One region of the Paenibacillus sp. FSL R5-0378 genome, then DNA from elsewhere that is predicted to be linked to it. Evidence: riboswitches for the same ligand, from Rfam matches in the RefSeq annotation. Region 1 holds a riboswitch; each other region holds the start of a gene.

The links. A riboswitch is a leader RNA that binds a small molecule or an ion and turns the genes downstream of it on or off. The one in region 1 is predicted to bind cyclic di-AMP.
Region 2: it holds a riboswitch for cyclic di-AMP, as region 1 does, so the genes downstream of both, MKY74_RS08505 (hypothetical protein) here and MKY74_RS29700 (TrkH family potassium uptake protein) in region 1, are expected to answer to the same signal.
Region 3: it holds a riboswitch for cyclic di-AMP, as region 1 does, so the genes downstream of both, MKY74_RS03425 (C40 family peptidase) here and MKY74_RS29700 (TrkH family potassium uptake protein) in region 1, are expected to answer to the same signal.
Region 4: it holds a riboswitch for cyclic di-AMP, as region 1 does, so the genes downstream of both, MKY74_RS11765 (alpha/beta fold hydrolase) here and MKY74_RS29700 (TrkH family potassium uptake protein) in region 1, are expected to answer to the same signal.

What each region holds. Positions count from the first base shown of each region.
Region 1 covers NZ_JBBPAY010000001.1:6,397,487-6,401,432, forward strand. The annotation lists gene MKY74_RS29690 (cation:proton antiporter) at 1-518, opposite strand, end outside; gene MKY74_RS29695 (potassium channel family protein) at 538-1,209, opposite strand; gene MKY74_RS29700 (TrkH family potassium uptake protein) at 1,296-2,636, opposite strand; cyclic di-AMP (ydaO/yuaA leader) riboswitch at 2,704-2,847, opposite strand; gene MKY74_RS29705 (CPBP family intramembrane glutamic endopeptidase) at 3,106-3,946, shown strand, end outside.
Region 2 covers NZ_JBBPAY010000001.1:1,837,230-1,841,175, reverse strand. The annotation lists gene kdpB (potassium-transporting ATPase subunit KdpB) at 1-56, opposite strand, end outside; gene kdpA (potassium-transporting ATPase subunit KdpA) at 73-1,752, opposite strand; gene kdpF (K(+)-transporting ATPase subunit F) at 1,822-1,899, opposite strand; gene MKY74_RS08505 (hypothetical protein) at 2,041-2,430, opposite strand; cyclic di-AMP (ydaO/yuaA leader) riboswitch at 2,568-2,740, opposite strand; cyclic di-AMP (ydaO/yuaA leader) riboswitch at 2,864-3,074, opposite strand; gene MKY74_RS08500 (glutathione peroxidase) at 3,385-3,879, shown strand.
Region 3 covers NZ_JBBPAY010000001.1:780,582-784,527, reverse strand. The annotation lists gene MKY74_RS03435 (GNAT family N-acetyltransferase) at 32-520, opposite strand; gene MKY74_RS03430 (C40 family peptidase) at 742-1,233, opposite strand; cyclic di-AMP (ydaO/yuaA leader) riboswitch at 1,237-1,376, opposite strand; gene MKY74_RS03425 (C40 family peptidase) at 1,754-2,221, opposite strand; cyclic di-AMP (ydaO/yuaA leader) riboswitch at 2,226-2,363, opposite strand; gene MKY74_RS03420 (hypothetical protein) at 2,637-3,479, opposite strand; gene MKY74_RS03415 (M1 family metallopeptidase) at 3,490-3,946, opposite strand, start outside.
Region 4 covers NZ_JBBPAY010000001.1:2,494,318-2,498,263, forward strand. The annotation lists gene MKY74_RS11755 (MATE family efflux transporter) at 1-120, shown strand, start outside; gene MKY74_RS11760 (hypothetical protein) at 161-790, opposite strand; cyclic di-AMP (ydaO/yuaA leader) riboswitch at 1,274-1,461, shown strand; cyclic di-AMP (ydaO/yuaA leader) riboswitch at 1,549-1,713, shown strand; gene MKY74_RS11765 (alpha/beta fold hydrolase) at 1,897-2,712, shown strand; gene MKY74_RS11770 (SDR family NAD(P)-dependent oxidoreductase) at 2,874-3,713, opposite strand.

The sequences.
Region 1 (3,946 bases):
AAGGTCAGAATCGAGCCGGTCGCATCGTTGAAGGCAGACTCGCTCTCCACCGTCTCCCGGACTCTTTCCTTGATCTTTACCTGCTTGAACACAGGAATGATCGAAGCGGGGTCAGTCGAGGCAATGACGGCGGCGGCCAGGAAGGCTACGAGCCAGTCCAGCCCGAACAGGTAATGCACGGCAGCTCCGACGATCAAGGTCGTGACGATAACGCCGGGAACGCTCAGCATAGAAAGTGTGATCCATACCTTCCGCAGCCCGCTCAGCTTCAGGTTACGGCCGCCGTCAAACAGAATAAGCGCCGACCCAACGGTGAGGATCAGCTGGTTGATGAGGGAGCTGCTTGTTTCGTTGATCAGATGCAGCCCCTGCCCAAGCAGCATGCCTGCCACGATAAACACAGCAACGTCCGGAAGCCTGAGCCAGGAGGCCAGTCTTCCGGACAGCATGCCGACGGCAATGATAAACAGCAGCAGTATTAAAATGTGATGAATAATTTCGGTCGTCGGGGATTCCATGTCTGTCTCACTTCCGGATTTATGACTTGACGTTCACCGCTTCGCTCTCGAAGCGGTCGATATTGCTGTTGGAGCCAATGATGACCATGATGTCGCCCGCATGCAGCTGGTCCATCGCCGTCGGCGCGACGATGACTCCCTCGGTACGATGGAGCGCAACAATGCTGCATCCGTACCGGGCTCTCGTATTGACTTCGCTCAGCGTCTTCCCGTTCAGGCATTGCGGTACGGTCATCTCCACGATGCTGTAATCTTTGGACAGCTCAATGTAATCCAGCAAATTCGGCGTCACGAGCTGGTGCGCCACCCGGATGCCCATGTCCCGCTCCGGAAAGATGACCCGGTCCACGCCCAGCTTGGACAAGGCTTTGCCGTGCAGCATGGAGATGGCCTTCGCCACTACGGTCTGAACGCCGAGTTCCTTCAGCAGGATTGCGGCCAGGATGCTCATCTGGATATCGTCCCCGATCGCCACGATTCCGCAGTCAAAATTGCGGATTCCCAGCGATTTGAGAACCTCCTCATCGGTTGCATCCGCCACCACGGCGTGGGTCAGATGCTCGCTCATATCATTGACCACTTCTTCATTGATGTCTACCCCAAGCACCTCATAACCCAGATCCATAAGCTCCATGGCCAAGCTTGAGCCGAACCTCCCTAAACCGATCACGACAAACTGCTGTGTTTTCATTTCTTTCCAGATGCTCCTTATCCTTTAATGTTGGTTCTATATATGGTTCTTATAACAATATTGAAACTTTGAATCACCCAAATTCCTTACCCGATAATGATCTTACCTTCGGGATGGCGGTACAGCTCCTTGCCCTTCTTCGGACCAAGCGCGTAGGCGAAGGTCAGCGGCCCAAGACGGCCGGCAAACATCGTCAGGCAGATCAGGATTTTCCCGATCAAGGACAAATGCGGCGTCAGCCCGAGCGATAATCCTACGGTGCCGAAAGCCGAAGTCGTCTCGTACAGGATCATCAAAAAGCTGCTGTCTTCTGTCGTGGACAGAATCATCGATACGCCGACGACCAGAAACAAGGCCAGAAAGGTAATGGTCAACGCTTTGAAAATCCGCTCCTGCGCCAAACGGTACCGGTACAGGACGATATCGTCGCGGCCGCGGATCATCGCGATCACCGCACCGACGAGGATGGTGAACGTCGTGGTCTTGATCCCGCCCCCGGTAGAGCCCGGCGACGCGCCGATAAACATCAGAATGATCGTGAAAAATTGCGATGCCTGGCGCATATCTGCCAAGTTCAGCGTATTCGCCCCTGCCGTCCGCGGCGTGACCGACTGGAACAGCGAGGCGAGAATTTTGCCACCCCAATTCAGCGAACCGAGCGTCTTGGGATTCGTGAATTCAAAGATAAAGATGACGACTGCTCCGACCACAATCAGGGCACCGGTCATGGACAGCACCACTTTGCTGTGGAGCGACAGTTTCCGGTGTACCTGGTAATCCACCAGATCGGACATGACGATAAAGCCGATGCCGCCGGATACGATCAGAAACATCACGACAAAATTGACGAGCGGATCGTATACAAATCCCGTCAGGCTGTTAAAATGGCCGAACAGGTCAAATCCCGCATTATTGAACATGGACACGCCATGAAATATTCCAAAATAGATCGCTTTTCCAAGAGGCATATCGAACGACCACCGGATGGCAAGCAGCAGTGCTCCGCAGCCTTCGATCGTCAACGAAAAAAATATGACTTTCCGGATCAGACGGACGATGCCTTCCATCGTATTCTGATTCATCGCTTCCTGCAGCAGGAGCCGGTCCCGGAGCGAAATCCGGCGCTTGAACACCAGAGCGATCAGCGTGGCCATCGTCATAAAACCGAGCCCGCCGATCTGGATCAGCAGCATGATGACGACTTGACCGAACGTGCTGAAATACAGCCCCGTATCTTTGACAACCAAACCGGTCACGCAGGTCGCCGAGGTTGCCGTAAACAAGGCATCCATAAAATTCAGCGGCTTACCCGTCGTGTTCGAAATCGGCAAGGTGAGCAGTATGGCTCCGATCAAAATAATGGCCGCAAAACCTAGCGTTAATACTTGCGGAGGGGCCAGCCGGAACCACTTCCATTTCCCAATCAATACATTCACCTCTTTAAAAAAGTCAAAAGAAAAAAAGCATCGGAAATCCAATGCCTTTCGGTTTGGCTCCTGCATGCACGACGCCTACGAGGTTAGCTGACGGATTCGGGCATGCACAGGTTGCCCTATTCGCGGACTAAACCGTCCCAACGAAATTCACCCCAAAAAATTGGTTCCCCCGTTTTCACTTGAAATTCGGCGTTCTTATTCATTTGCATCAAAATTATAATCTTTATTGTAGGACTTCACAAAGGCCTTTTTCTGATGAATTGGATGGAAAACAGCCTGATTCGCAATGCAGGTGGACACGGCCTGCGGTTATCTTCTCTTTTCGATGGCTTTCCTTGATTTTCATCGTTTTTTCACCACTATTTTCAGGGTATACTGGTTTTGGGCGAATCTTCTATGTTATGTTTACCGTACTGTATTGGGGGGAATGGTATCTTTATCACATTCAAGGGGGGATTTCATGGACCGGTTAAACCAGCCGCTGGAAATCAGGGCCAATTATAAATGGCTGGGCATTTTGGGGGTCATCGGCCTTATTTTATTCTTTTTTGTACAAGTGTTTCCGCAGACGAGCTCGGAGACGCTAGAGGGGCAAACGACCAAGGTCATCAGCAAATCGGAGGCGGAAGCAGCCGCCAAAGCGTTTGCCTCGGACCGGTTGAATATTCAAACAGGCATTGCCGCCGAACCGCTCGTCACGTACCAGTCGGAATCGGACCTTTACGGTTATTTATCCAGAGAGAAGCTTCTTAACGAATATAACAAGAAATACGAACCGAAGTATCCTTATGACGTGTTCCGGGTCCGGCTGCCCGAGTCGAGCGATCAGGGATATGTCAATGTAGACGTACATATGAACACGGGCAAGGTGGTCGGGTTCTCCATCACGCCTCCGTACTCCAAGTATGCTGCCGCGATGGCTGAATCGAACGAAACCATGCGCAAGCAGAAACTGAGAATTGTGGAAGGCAACATGACGCTGGAGGATAAAGAGGAAATCGCCTCGTCCTGGCTGCAGAAGCTGGGCTATAACACCGGCTCCCTGAAAGTATCGAGCGGCAAGGATGAGCCCGGATTGATCTATACCGACTCCTCCTCGCACATCGGGGAATCGCAGCTGGAATTCAAGTTTGCCTTTGAGGATGGGGAGCTTCACTCCTTCCTCCCTGGATTTTCGGTCCCATCCGCTCATACGGCTTATGTAGAGAAGCAGACCAAAAGCGCCACGATGCTGACCATGCTGGGATACGGACTGTTTACGATCGTGCTCGGCATTCTCGCCATCATTTACAGTGCACTGA
Region 2 (3,946 bases), 4.6 Mb from region 1:
TTCAGCGCCTGTTTGGCAATGCCGCCAGACAGCATACTTTTGCGTTGTCCGCTCATGACTTGCTCCACCTCTTTAGTTAAGTGTTAAAAATTCGGCGACCGGCCCCAAAACGAGGACCGGAAGGAACGTCAGCGCTCCGATCAGCAGCACGGTTCCGGTCAAAATGCCGGCGAACAGCTTGTTGTCGGTCCGGAAGGTGCCCTGAGTCTCGGCGACCTTCTGCTTCACCGCCAGCGAACCTGCAACGGCGAGCAGCGCAATAATCGAAATATATCGGCCGAGGAGCATCACCAGACCGGTGCTGACGTTCCAGAATACGGTATTGTCTGCCAATCCCTCGAACCCGGAGCCGTTATTCGCCGCCGAGGAGGTGAACTCATAGAGCGACTGGCTCAAGCTGTGATACGAAGGATTGGAGAAGGCGTCGGTACCCAGGTGCGTCATAAACGAAATCGCCGTCGGAGCAAGAATAATGAAGGGATGCATCAGAATCGCCACCGCGATCAGCTTCATCTCCCGGGCTTCGATCTTCCGGCCCAGAAATTCCGGCGTCCGGCCAACCATCAGGCCGCAGATAAATACGCCGAGGATTGCATACATGATCATATTGACGAAACCGACCCCCTTGCCGCCGAACACGACGTTCAGCATCATTTCGGCCAAGGGCGCAAGTCCTCCCAGCGGCGTCAGCGTATCATGCATGTTGTTGACCGACCCCGTCGTTGCGGCGGTGGTGACGGTTGTGAACAACGCGGACTGCGCGATGCCAAAGCGCACCTCCTTGCCTTCCATGCTGCCGGCCGAGCTGTTGATTCCCAATTGGTTGATCAGCGGGTTGCCGGCTTTTTCCGAGAAATACGTCAGGCACAGGAACGCTACGAACAGCGTCATCATGACGCTGAAAATCATCCAGCCCTGCTTCTTGTTCCGGGCGAACCGTCCGAACGTGTAAGGCAGTGACGCCGAAATTGTCCACATGCTGAGAATTTCGATCACGTTGGTCAGCGGGCTTGGGTTCTCGAACGGATGGGCCGAGTTGACACCGAAGAAGCCTCCCCCGTTCGTTCCGAGGTGCTTGATCGATTCCAGCGAGGCTACAGGACCCAGCGGAATCTGCTGCACGCCGCCTCCCAGCGTTTGCACGGCCCGCATCGGCTCCAGCGTCTGCGGCACTTTGAGCCCGACCAGCACCAGGGTTACGATGAGGGCAAGCGGCACGAACAGGCGGACATGCGCCTTGATAAAATCCTCGAAGAAGTTCCCGAGCCCCTCACCCCTGCGGGTGATGCCGCGCATAAAAGCAATCGCGATAGCCAGGCCCGAGGCTGCCGAGGTAAACATCATCATCGTGATGACGATCATTTGGCCAAAATAAGACATGCCGCTCTCTCCGCTGTAATGCTGGAGGTTCGTGTTCGTCATAAAGCTGATGACCGTGTTGAAGGACAGGCTCGCCTCCATATTGCCGATGCCGTTCGGGTTGCCCGGAAGGGCGCCCATCGTTCGCAGCAATATATAGCTGATCGCTACCAGAAAGATATTGGTTGCGATCATGCTGAGCGCGTACTTTTTCCAATTCATGCTGCCCCGCTGCTTCAGCCCGATGATCCGGTATAAAACTCTTTCCACGCCGCCGAAAATCCGGTCCGTCCGGTTCGGTTCATTGGAGAATATATGATATACGTAAGTGCCTACCGGCTTCACGAGCAGCAGGAGCACGAAAATGACGATACAAATTTGCAAAATATCCAAGGCTGGCTTCCCCCTCTTACGAGCATGTTCTGCTTTGGCCCCTTGAGGCTTACAGATTTAAAATACCGGTCAAAATTTTTCCGGATGGATCAAGGCGTAAACCAAATAGATAAAGACAAGCACGGCGAATGCCCCAACGACAATCATTGGTCTTTGCCCCCTTCTTCCACCACTTGGCCGCACCAATGAAAAAATAACAAGAACACGCCAAAGGTGGCAGCGAGCGCAAGTATCATATATACATCCATCATCGTTTCCGGTCTCTCCTTTGCATGGTTAGAATCATCTTTATTTCAGTAAAAATCCGACTTCGCCGTTTAAGGTATAAATGATGTGATCTGCACCAAGCCCCCGGTAAATGCCGGGTGAGCTGCCCCTCTGCGTAATGACATATACCGGTTCCGACGTCCAGGGACGGCAGATCTGCAAATAGCGGCAGGTCAGGTTGAGGCTGCTTTCAAAAAGAAAGATTTTGCCGACCTCCATTTCGGGCACCACCCAATCCTCCGCGTGATTCGTATTCAGCCGGATGATCCGCTGCACCCCCATTTTTCTCAAGAGGCGTTCCTCCCGGGCACTGTTGGTCAGAACGGCAAAGGGCCTCTTCCAATACATCAGCAGCTTGATAAAATTGCGTCCCGCCTCGTTCGGCGCGGTCACGATGACGACGTTGTCCATTTCAAAGGCTCCTCCTGTGCGGCAGCCGCGAATACGCAAAAGAAGCCGCAGGGAAAGAAGGACCTTTCCCGCGGCTTCTTGAATGTGGACGAATATGAAGGATCGTCCTATATTCAAAATGCGCACGACAAGTGCTGTCTCTCTCCCGTTACGCTGACGAGGTTAGCTGTCGGATTCGGGCGTGAGAGTCGCCCTACCTTCCGGTACTTACCGTACCGGAAAGATTCACCCCGGCGGCTTCCATTCCAGGCGGCCGCTGTGGTTCCCCCGCTCCCGGCCGTTTCCGGCCGAAATTAAGCGTTATTGATAAGTGTATGTGATTGTGATGAATGCTCTCTTTTGTTCCAGTAAGCTAAAAAAGGGTAAAAAAAAACACAGAGGCCAGCTGATCCCCCTGTGATCCGAAAGTTTATTCGGGTCGCAAGTTTCATCATTCCTCTCTCAAACGACGCTTACGAGGTTAGCTGACGGATTCGAGCGGTGAGAGTCGCTCTACCCGGCCGGATCCATGGCATCCGTAGCCGGGATTCACCCCTGCGGCTGGCAGCAGACCCCCGACTCTCACACCGGTTCGCTGCTCCATGGCACGCGTTTGGTTCCCCCGATTTCCGCGCTTTTTTGCGGAAACTCAGCGATTAGTAATGGAAACTGTATTGAATACGCTCTGAATCATACACCCGCTCCTTCCAAGCTGTAAAGGCAGTCTAAAAATCATGAACCGCGAATTTTGGAACATTCAGGACCTTATTAGCGCTTACATTTTGGCTTTTTGACTTCTACCTCTTCCATGCTCCCGATTTGGCGCATTTATGGAATCCAGGTCATTAAGGGACACTGGCTCGCAGGAATATCCGCATTGACATTACAGTTCAATCGTTTAAAATTAAATTGTGTGCTTGGTAAATGATTCGGCTGGATGATGATTCATAGCAGCACAAAAGGAGGAGGATGGCAGTGAGCGTCTATGATTTTCAAGTGAACACGCTGCGCGGTAAAGAGGTATCGTTAAAGGAATATGAAGGTGACGTGCTGCTGATCGTGAACACGGCCAGCAAATGCGGATTTACGCCGCAGTTTCGCGGGCTGCAGGAGCTGTACGACGAGTTCGGCGACCATCATTTTCAAATTCTCGGTTTTCCGAGCAACCAGTTTGCCAATCAGGAGCCCGGTACCAGCGAGGAGATCGGCGAATTCTGCCAGATGAATTACGGGGTCACGTTCCCGATGTTTGAGAAGATCGACGTCAAGGGCAGCAACGCCCACCCACTGTTTCAATACCTGACCCGGGAAGCGCCGGGCGTGCTCGGATCGAAAGCGGTCAAGTGGAACTTTACCAAGTTCCTGGTCGACTCCAAGGGCAGGGTCATCAAGCGTTACGCGCCCAAAACGACACCGGACAAAATCGAAAACGACATTCGCAAGCTGCTTGCATCCGGAAAAAGCGAATAGGCAAATCAGCTCTACAAAATAACGCTACTTGCTGCGATCCGAAATTCACTTGCTTTGCGGGAACCCA
Region 3 (3,946 bases), 5.6 Mb from region 1:
GTACCATTTTTATGATGATGGAATTTTCAAGTTAGACCCCTTCATAGACCATACAGTGAAACAGCTGTTCACCTTCAGGGGTCAGCTTGGGGTAGGTATCAGCGATGACAAACCCCGACTTCCCGTAAGCCCGGATGGCCCGCTTATTCCAAGTATGCACTTCAAGGTCGATTTCGTCCCCAGGCCGTCTTTCACGGGCTGCGGCGACCACAGCCTGCATAAAGCTCTTACCCAGCCCCTGGCCGCATAAATCAGGCCGCATGCCAACACCAAGCCGGGTCACGCCTGCCAAGGGAAAGAACTGCGCGAACCCGCACAAGGTATGATCAGCATCCAGGACGGACACATATTGGCTTTGCCTCACCTCAGGATCACCAAATTCGACGCCAAGCGTCTCCATCTGATCCCACGGCAGCCAGCCGTATAAATCGTATGGAGGCTCGTACACCCAGGCGCAGACGGTCTCAGCATGCTCCCGGGTCATGGGAACGATCATGAAGCTCTCATGTTGGAGGTTCATGTGCAGATCTCCCTTCCAGACCTCCCTGTAGGATTTGAACATTAGAGAAAAAATATTCCGGATTGTCCCAGATATCTGTTTAATTTCAGAATAGAGGGGTAAATGAGGAGTAGCGGGCGGGAATGGAAGGGTTACCCATTTCTGTCCGCAAAAAATCCCGCAAAAGGAGATTTCGGCAAAAATCTCATTCTACGGGATCTCGTACCCTTGCTTTACCTGCATTACTGGACGTCATCTACGTCCTCGGAATCGACGGCGGCGGTTTTGTATTTATCCGTACTCATGATTCGTTTGGCGCCAACGTAGCGGTTGACGTAGTAGCTGTCGCTCAGAGAGCTGATGATCACACCGCGAGAAGTGGAGGCATGTGCGAATTTTCCGTCGCCGACGTAAATTCCGACATGGGATACTCCGGCTCCCGATGTATTAAAGAATACCAAGTCGCCTGCTCTCAGATCACTGCGGGATACGGCCGAACCCATGCTGAACTGGGAACCAGACTGATGGGGCAGATCGATGCCCAATTGATCAAATACATACATTGTAAATCCCGAGCAGTCAAATCCGCTTGTTGTGGTTCCGCCCGTTCTGTACTTGGTTCCGATCGCACTGTCGATCACTTTATCCATCTTGGAATCCGCGAAAGCGCTTCCTGTGCCGACCGTGAGCACGATGGCGAAACTCATGATTGCTGCTGCAAGCTTCTTCTTCAAGTAAAATACCCCTTCCGGCGCCTGCGAGGTTAGCTTAAGGATTCGGTAGAAGGCCCCCTATGATCCCTCTGAAGCAAGATCAATTCACCCATAACTGGTTCCCCCGCTTTCCTTAGTGTGAGGAAATTCGGCATGAACTTTTTACACTATGTATCATTCCCTGGTACTTCTTATTCGTTCGCAACTTTGTGTCAGGTAAAGATTACAAAGTTGTTACTATCGCTGGGACTATTGTAACAAAGGAATCGGACTTTGGCAATTGTTTCTAACAGAAAAAGAAGATTTGTAGGAAAATTTATAGGAAATGATGTTTATTTGTTGGACGAGTGGGTAAAAGAAATGACAAGGGTGGAAAAAACAGGGGAAAACCGTGGATTTACTCGTGTAAAAAAATTTTTTGAAATGCTGTTACCTTTTCGGTGGTTCGTACGTCTAATAAGTAACAACAAACCCGCGGGGCGATTTCGGCAAAAATCAGCGGCGCGGGTTGTTATGGATATGCATTGTTTTCGAGAGATAATCAATTGTAAACCGCAGCTTGATATTTGGCCGTACTCATGACCCGTTTGGCGCCAACGTAGCGGTTGGCGTAGTAGCTTTGGCTCAGTTTGCTGATGGTAACGCCTTTCGAAGAGGACGCGTGCGCGAATTTTCCGTTGCCGATGTAAATACCGACATGGGATACGCCTGCGCCTAGGGTGTTAAAGAAAACCAGGTCTCCTGCTCTCAGCTGGCTTTTGGAAACAGCGGTACCTGTTTTATATTGCGCAGCGGATACACGCGGGAGGTTTAACCCCAGCTTTTGGTACACGTAACGGGTAAAACCGGAGCAATCGAAGCCGTTCGTAGTTGTTCCGCCGGTTTTGTAAGAAACGCCGATCGTGTTGTTAACGATGTGATTCAGAGATGAATCCGCAAATACGCTGCCGGTGCCCATGGAGAACGCAAGTGTAAGGCCCAGCGCTGCGGCTGCCAACTTCTTCTTCAAAAAAATAAACCCCTTCCAATGCCTGCGAGGTTAGCTTAAGGATTCGGTAGAAGGTCCCCTATGATCCCTCTGTAGCGAGATCAATTCACCCAAAATTGGATCCCCCGCTTCCTGGTGCCCGGGAATTCGGCTCGTGATGATTGCACCGGAAATGGACATGCTGACAAGTTACCTATAATCGTACATACCAATCAAATGAACGGACAAATGATGAAATCAGTTACAGCAAAGTCAAAATCGTTACAGCAAAGATTACAAAGTTGTTACTAAGTTCGTACTCGGATTATTTTAACAGAGGATTTATACTTTGGCAAATGGTTAACAATCATTTTACAACAAAAACCCCGCCTCTTTTCAACAGAAAGAGACGGGGTTCTTCTTTTATCAGCGGGTTAAAGTTATGACAAAATTTTAACTATTCCGAAATATTTTTTTTCGTACGGTTCATTTGCTGATGCCACAAATCATATTGGGAGGAGATATTCCATAATTTAAAGATACAGCTGACCATATGGTAGCCCTGTTGGATAATCAGGGTGGCAAGCCCTGCCCAGATCAGAGAGACGCTGCTGGTAATGCCATACAAGAGCAGGCTGACCGTGCCCAGCAGAACGGATATGCCGATGACCGGCAGCGCGCTTCGCAGGCAGATCCAGAGCGAGGAGAACATGCTGGTTCCACCGGTTTTGCCAAACTGCATGAACAGAATCATCTGATGGACGATGTAGCAGTACAGAAGCCAGACTGCAATGTACGGGATGCAGTGAAGCAGCTGGGCATGGTTTTGGATCGCGCTGAGCAGGATGGGATACATCTTCGGGATCATCCAGTATAACGGAGCGGCGATAAGCACCCATTCGATCAGGTGAAAAAGAAACACCGTTTTGCCGTGCAGCTTCATGCCCTGGAAGAAAAACAGTCCGCGTTCTCCCTGATGCTCCCGGTGCAGGCCGTAGAAGATGCCCGCGTGGATAAATGGGGTCAGCAGCATGCGGAGGGCGACCATTCCCAGGAGAACCCAAAGGTAAGTATGCACGGTGCTGCTTTGCGTCAAGCTCATCTGTCCCTCTACATAATAGAGGACCTGGCTGAGTTCGGTCGGCGGGGGATCGGGATACCGCATCAGCAGCGGCACGACCGCCGAATCGATCAGACGGTACAGGAAGTAGCCCCAGAGCAGCTGGTACAGGAACATGATGATCATGACATAAAATTGGTCTTTGACGCTTTTCCAACCGTTAACAATATAGGATTTCACTGCTCTCACCTCACCAGGACAGACTTCCAAGCAGGGTTTCAATCAGCTTGGTAATGCTTACGTTCCAGCGGAGGAGCACTTTATGATCCATGTCCGCCTTCAGGTAGTTGTTCACATGTTTGTTTTCCAGCACGATCGTATAGCCGGGATCGATCATGGCCCAGGCCAGCGGGGAGCTGTATGTCAGCTTGAACTGGGTGCTGGCGTTCTTTACGTCCCAAACCTTTTTGATCTGATGCCCGTCCGTAAACGTGAACAGTATCGGCACCTGCGGCAGATCGCCGCCCTTTTTGCTGACCTTCACCAAAGAATCGTACCGGGGCTGCGCCGAATCCTTATCCTTGCGCACCGTAATTTCGTCGACCGAAAAATCGGCCATCTGGCTGCCGTATACATATTGATCGAAGAAGGTCTGCCACGACTTGCTGGTTACCTGCTCGACCACCTTTTGAAAATCGGCCGTGGCA
Region 4 (3,946 bases), 3.9 Mb from region 1:
TGGGCGGCTTTTATCGCCGACGAATGGCTGCGGGGCATCCTGCTCTGGGTCCGCTGGAGGAGCAAGGCCTGGCAGCGAAAAGCGCTGGTGCAGCTTCGCAGCGAGGAGCAGGCGCTATAGCCGCCCGCGCAGGCAGCACAAAAGAACCGCCACTCGGGGATTATCCGGGGTGGCGGTTCTTTGTGCCAGCGCCGAACAGGGACAGATATGCCGAGGAGCGGCGGATCAAGGCGCGGGTATCCGTCGGGAACTCCGGGCCGAGCAGCGGGAGGCGGTTGACGGGAGCTTTCGCCTGGATTTCCGTATCAAGGTCAGCCGTCAGGCCGGAGATCGCAAGCGACGTTCCTCCCCGGATGCGCAGCGATGCTGCGGCTCCTTCGGCGTAAGCCGTACGGTTCAGCTTGAGAAGGCCGACATCAAGGGATCTTCCCATCTGTTCGGCTGTTGTGCGCGCGGTATGCTGCTCCAGGCGTGACCTGACATCAAGCAGCGCCATCAGCGCGAGCGGGTACTGATTGTGGCCCGGCTGCTTCAGAATGTTCATGGCCGTCGCGGTGATGGCCTCTTCCAGCGTCAGGCCGCAAATATAGCGCAGGCGGCAGCCCCACCGTACCAGATCGAAGGCTTGCTTGCCTGAGCACAGCAGGCCCTCGGCAAGCCCTTCCTCGCCGGAGTAAGGCAGCTTTAAAATGCCGATCCGGCAGTTTTCCAGCCAGCCCAGGCTGTGGTGCTGGTATCTTGGAAGAACGATTTCAAACAGTTCGATGGTGGGAATCAAAGCCCGGTTCATCGTGACATCCTCCTTGACTGTGATTTCATGGATACTCCCTGCCGTCTTGTTCCGGATCGTCACGGCCAGTAGGGTTCCATACATGTGTCCGATTGGTAAACTATCCGCATCATACGTCCAAGGGATATCTTTGGCAAGAAGACGAGGCGGATTTTTCGGATCAAAACCAGCATCTTTCCAGCGCAAAGTCCAAAATTCCGGCAAAAAGCCGCTTTTTTTCAGCCTAGCGGCTTCAGCCCTATATCGGCATTATATTCCTATCCAATGGGCGGGTTCAGCCATTTGAATGGCTTCCCGCCTTCAGTTATCCAGCAAAGCTAAGGAAAGCGGTAGGAAAGGCCGTAAAACAATGATTCCTACGGATTAGGACCCGTTTTCCCATCAGATCCCCAAATAAAGCAGGGAATCGTATCGTTTCCCTGCTTTACAGTTCGCCGTCCCAGGCGTATATTCATTTCATCATCCAATAGAGTAAGATTTGCGACTTGATAAACGCTGAATTTTCCGATGAAAAGCGGGGGAACCAATCGCAGTCCTCGCCCCACGGAGCTTTATGCTGGGGCTTGCGGCTTGCAGGGGTGAATCGGAGGCAGGATAATGCCTGTTTCCGTAGGGCTACTCTCACGGCCCGAATCCGTCAGCTAACCTCGTAAGCGTAGTTGAGAGCGGAGGAAACTGTGATTTGACGCATCAACACAGGGTATCTGCTCTGTGTTTTTCTGTGCGCTCATTTTGAAGGATGAAGCGTGTACATGAAATATGTCTATTCGCTGAATTTCCGCCGGAGGGCGGAAAGCGGGGGAACCGGTCGTGTCTGCAGCATCCGCTGCGGCCATATGGGGTGAATCTCGAAAGTGATGAGTAGGGCTACTCTTGGGCCCGAATCCGTCAGCTAACCACGCAAGCGTGTTAAGAGAGGCAGCTGTTATTCATGCAGATGGCAAGGCTTATTCGGCCTTGGAGTTGGAAGCATGGAAGAGTGTCCTCTTTCCGTTGCTTCTTTTTTGTTGTTTAAACAAGGAGAAGCATCGATTCCCAAGCGGGCGGCGCCCGCGATTTTGCACAAACAGAGAAAACAGGTTATTTGGGAGAGAGGAGAACATGAAGTGCCTCAGATACAAGTAAACGGAACCACGTTATATTACGAAATTCACGGCAGCGGCACGCCCATCGTGTTCATTCACGGGCATTTGTCGTCCCATCATATGTTTGAGCCCCAGGTCGAATATTTCAGCAAGCGGGCGAAGGTAATCGTGCTGGACCTCCGGGGTTACGGCAATTCGGGGAAGCTTGACGTGGAGGTCGGGCACATTATGGAAACCCAATGCAGCGATCTGTGCGAGCTGCTCAATAAGCTGCATATTTCGCAGGCGACGCTTGTCGGCTGTTCCAGCGGAAGCGTGCTCGCCCAGACGTTTGCCGCCCTTCATCCGGACCGGGTCAGCGCCCTGGTGCTCGTAGACAGCTACTTCGCGGGATGCTTCGGGAAAAAGAACCATTTGCTGAATATTTGCGAGGCGTGCAGCTGGCTGTCTTATTATTTGCCTGCGGAGTTTTTCCTCCGGTCGCTGCGGGTGACGTATAACCGGTGGAGACCGGTCTACAGCATCCTGCGCAAGGAGCTGTACCACAAGCGGCCGACAGAGTCAATCAAGCAGCGCATGGAGCTGCTGCGTATGGAGATGCCCGCCAATTTGGCGCGGCTGCCGATGCCTGTACTGTGCGTCGCAGGCAGCCAAAGCGAGTGGTTCGTCAAGCAAATGCAGCGGGCGGCCACCCTGTTCCGGCATGTGCAGCTGGCGACGATCGAGGATGCGATGTACCCGACCCATTTGTGCCAGCCCCATGCATTCAACCGCATGCTGCTGAACTTTTTGATGGACCAGCATATTTACCGGACCCGGGAAGCCTATGGAGGATAGTCCGTGGTCATGGGATTTGCCTCCTGGAAAGAAAATCGCATCTTGAATCGCACTGGCCCTAACCAAACGATCTACTCGCTATATTAGCTAATCAGTTAACCGCCCGATAAGAAGGCGGTTAACTGAGCTCTAGCGAGTATTCGTTTTTTCAATGAGACTGATTATATTAAAAAGGGAGGGATGAACCGTCCATCAATATCGGTGAACCCGTATTCCTGGGCAAGATCACCAACCTGTAGTACCCGTCCGTTTTTCAGTTTCACCTCATCATCCCCAGCTAGGGCTGACACCGCTCGCCCTACGTAGTACGGCGACTCCGTGTGTTTCAGAGCCTCAACCTCTTTCCAATGAGCTTCATCTGTACCGAAGTTCCTTAATACCAGTTCTGTTCTCATCCAGCCAGGGGAGACCGCTACCACGGTTATTTCAGTGTTTTTGAGATCATGAGCTAATCCGAGCGCTGAGCGGTTAATGGTATTCTTGGCGAGGTCGTAATAGAAAGTTCCTAAATACTTATCCTGATCCTGAAATGTGGTATGTACGATCAATCCAGAATCAGCTTCCAGCATAAGCGGGATCGCATAATGGTTTGTCGCTATTTGTGGGCGTACTCCATTCTGAAACATAGCATCCCACATGTTCAGCGGATATTCCCAGAATGGTTTGGATTGTAAATTCACTTCCAAGTCATGCAGTCCCCAGACGTTATTCACTAGGATATGGAGCCGTCCTTGTTCCTGTCGGATTCTCTCGATCAAAGCCTGTGTATCCTCATCACGGGTATGATCGCAACGACATGCGTACGCCTCTCCTCCATGACTTCGAATCTCCTCCACAGTTTCATCGATACTGCCTGGAAAACCGTGTGTAGTCGTCCCTCGTAAACTTCTTCCGGATACATAAACTACTGCTCCGGCTTTCCCGAGCTCAACGGCAATCCCACGTCCTGCTCCCCGGCTTCCTCCGGTTACGAGAGCGATTTTCCCAGCGAGTCTCTTCAAGTCCATCTACTCCTTCGCAGTTATTTATTTCATCATACTATGGTAATACGTCATTAACTGTCGTAGTTTGAGGATGAACGATTGATTTTTGGAATCAATGAAAAGGCACACTTGAAAGTTAGGCATATGGCTAATTTGTTATTTGCGGCTATACCGATAAAATACGTTATGGGAATCTGGGCTGCGGTGTGCAGCCTTTTTTAGGTTGGTGAAAGTGCTTGTGCCATTGACAG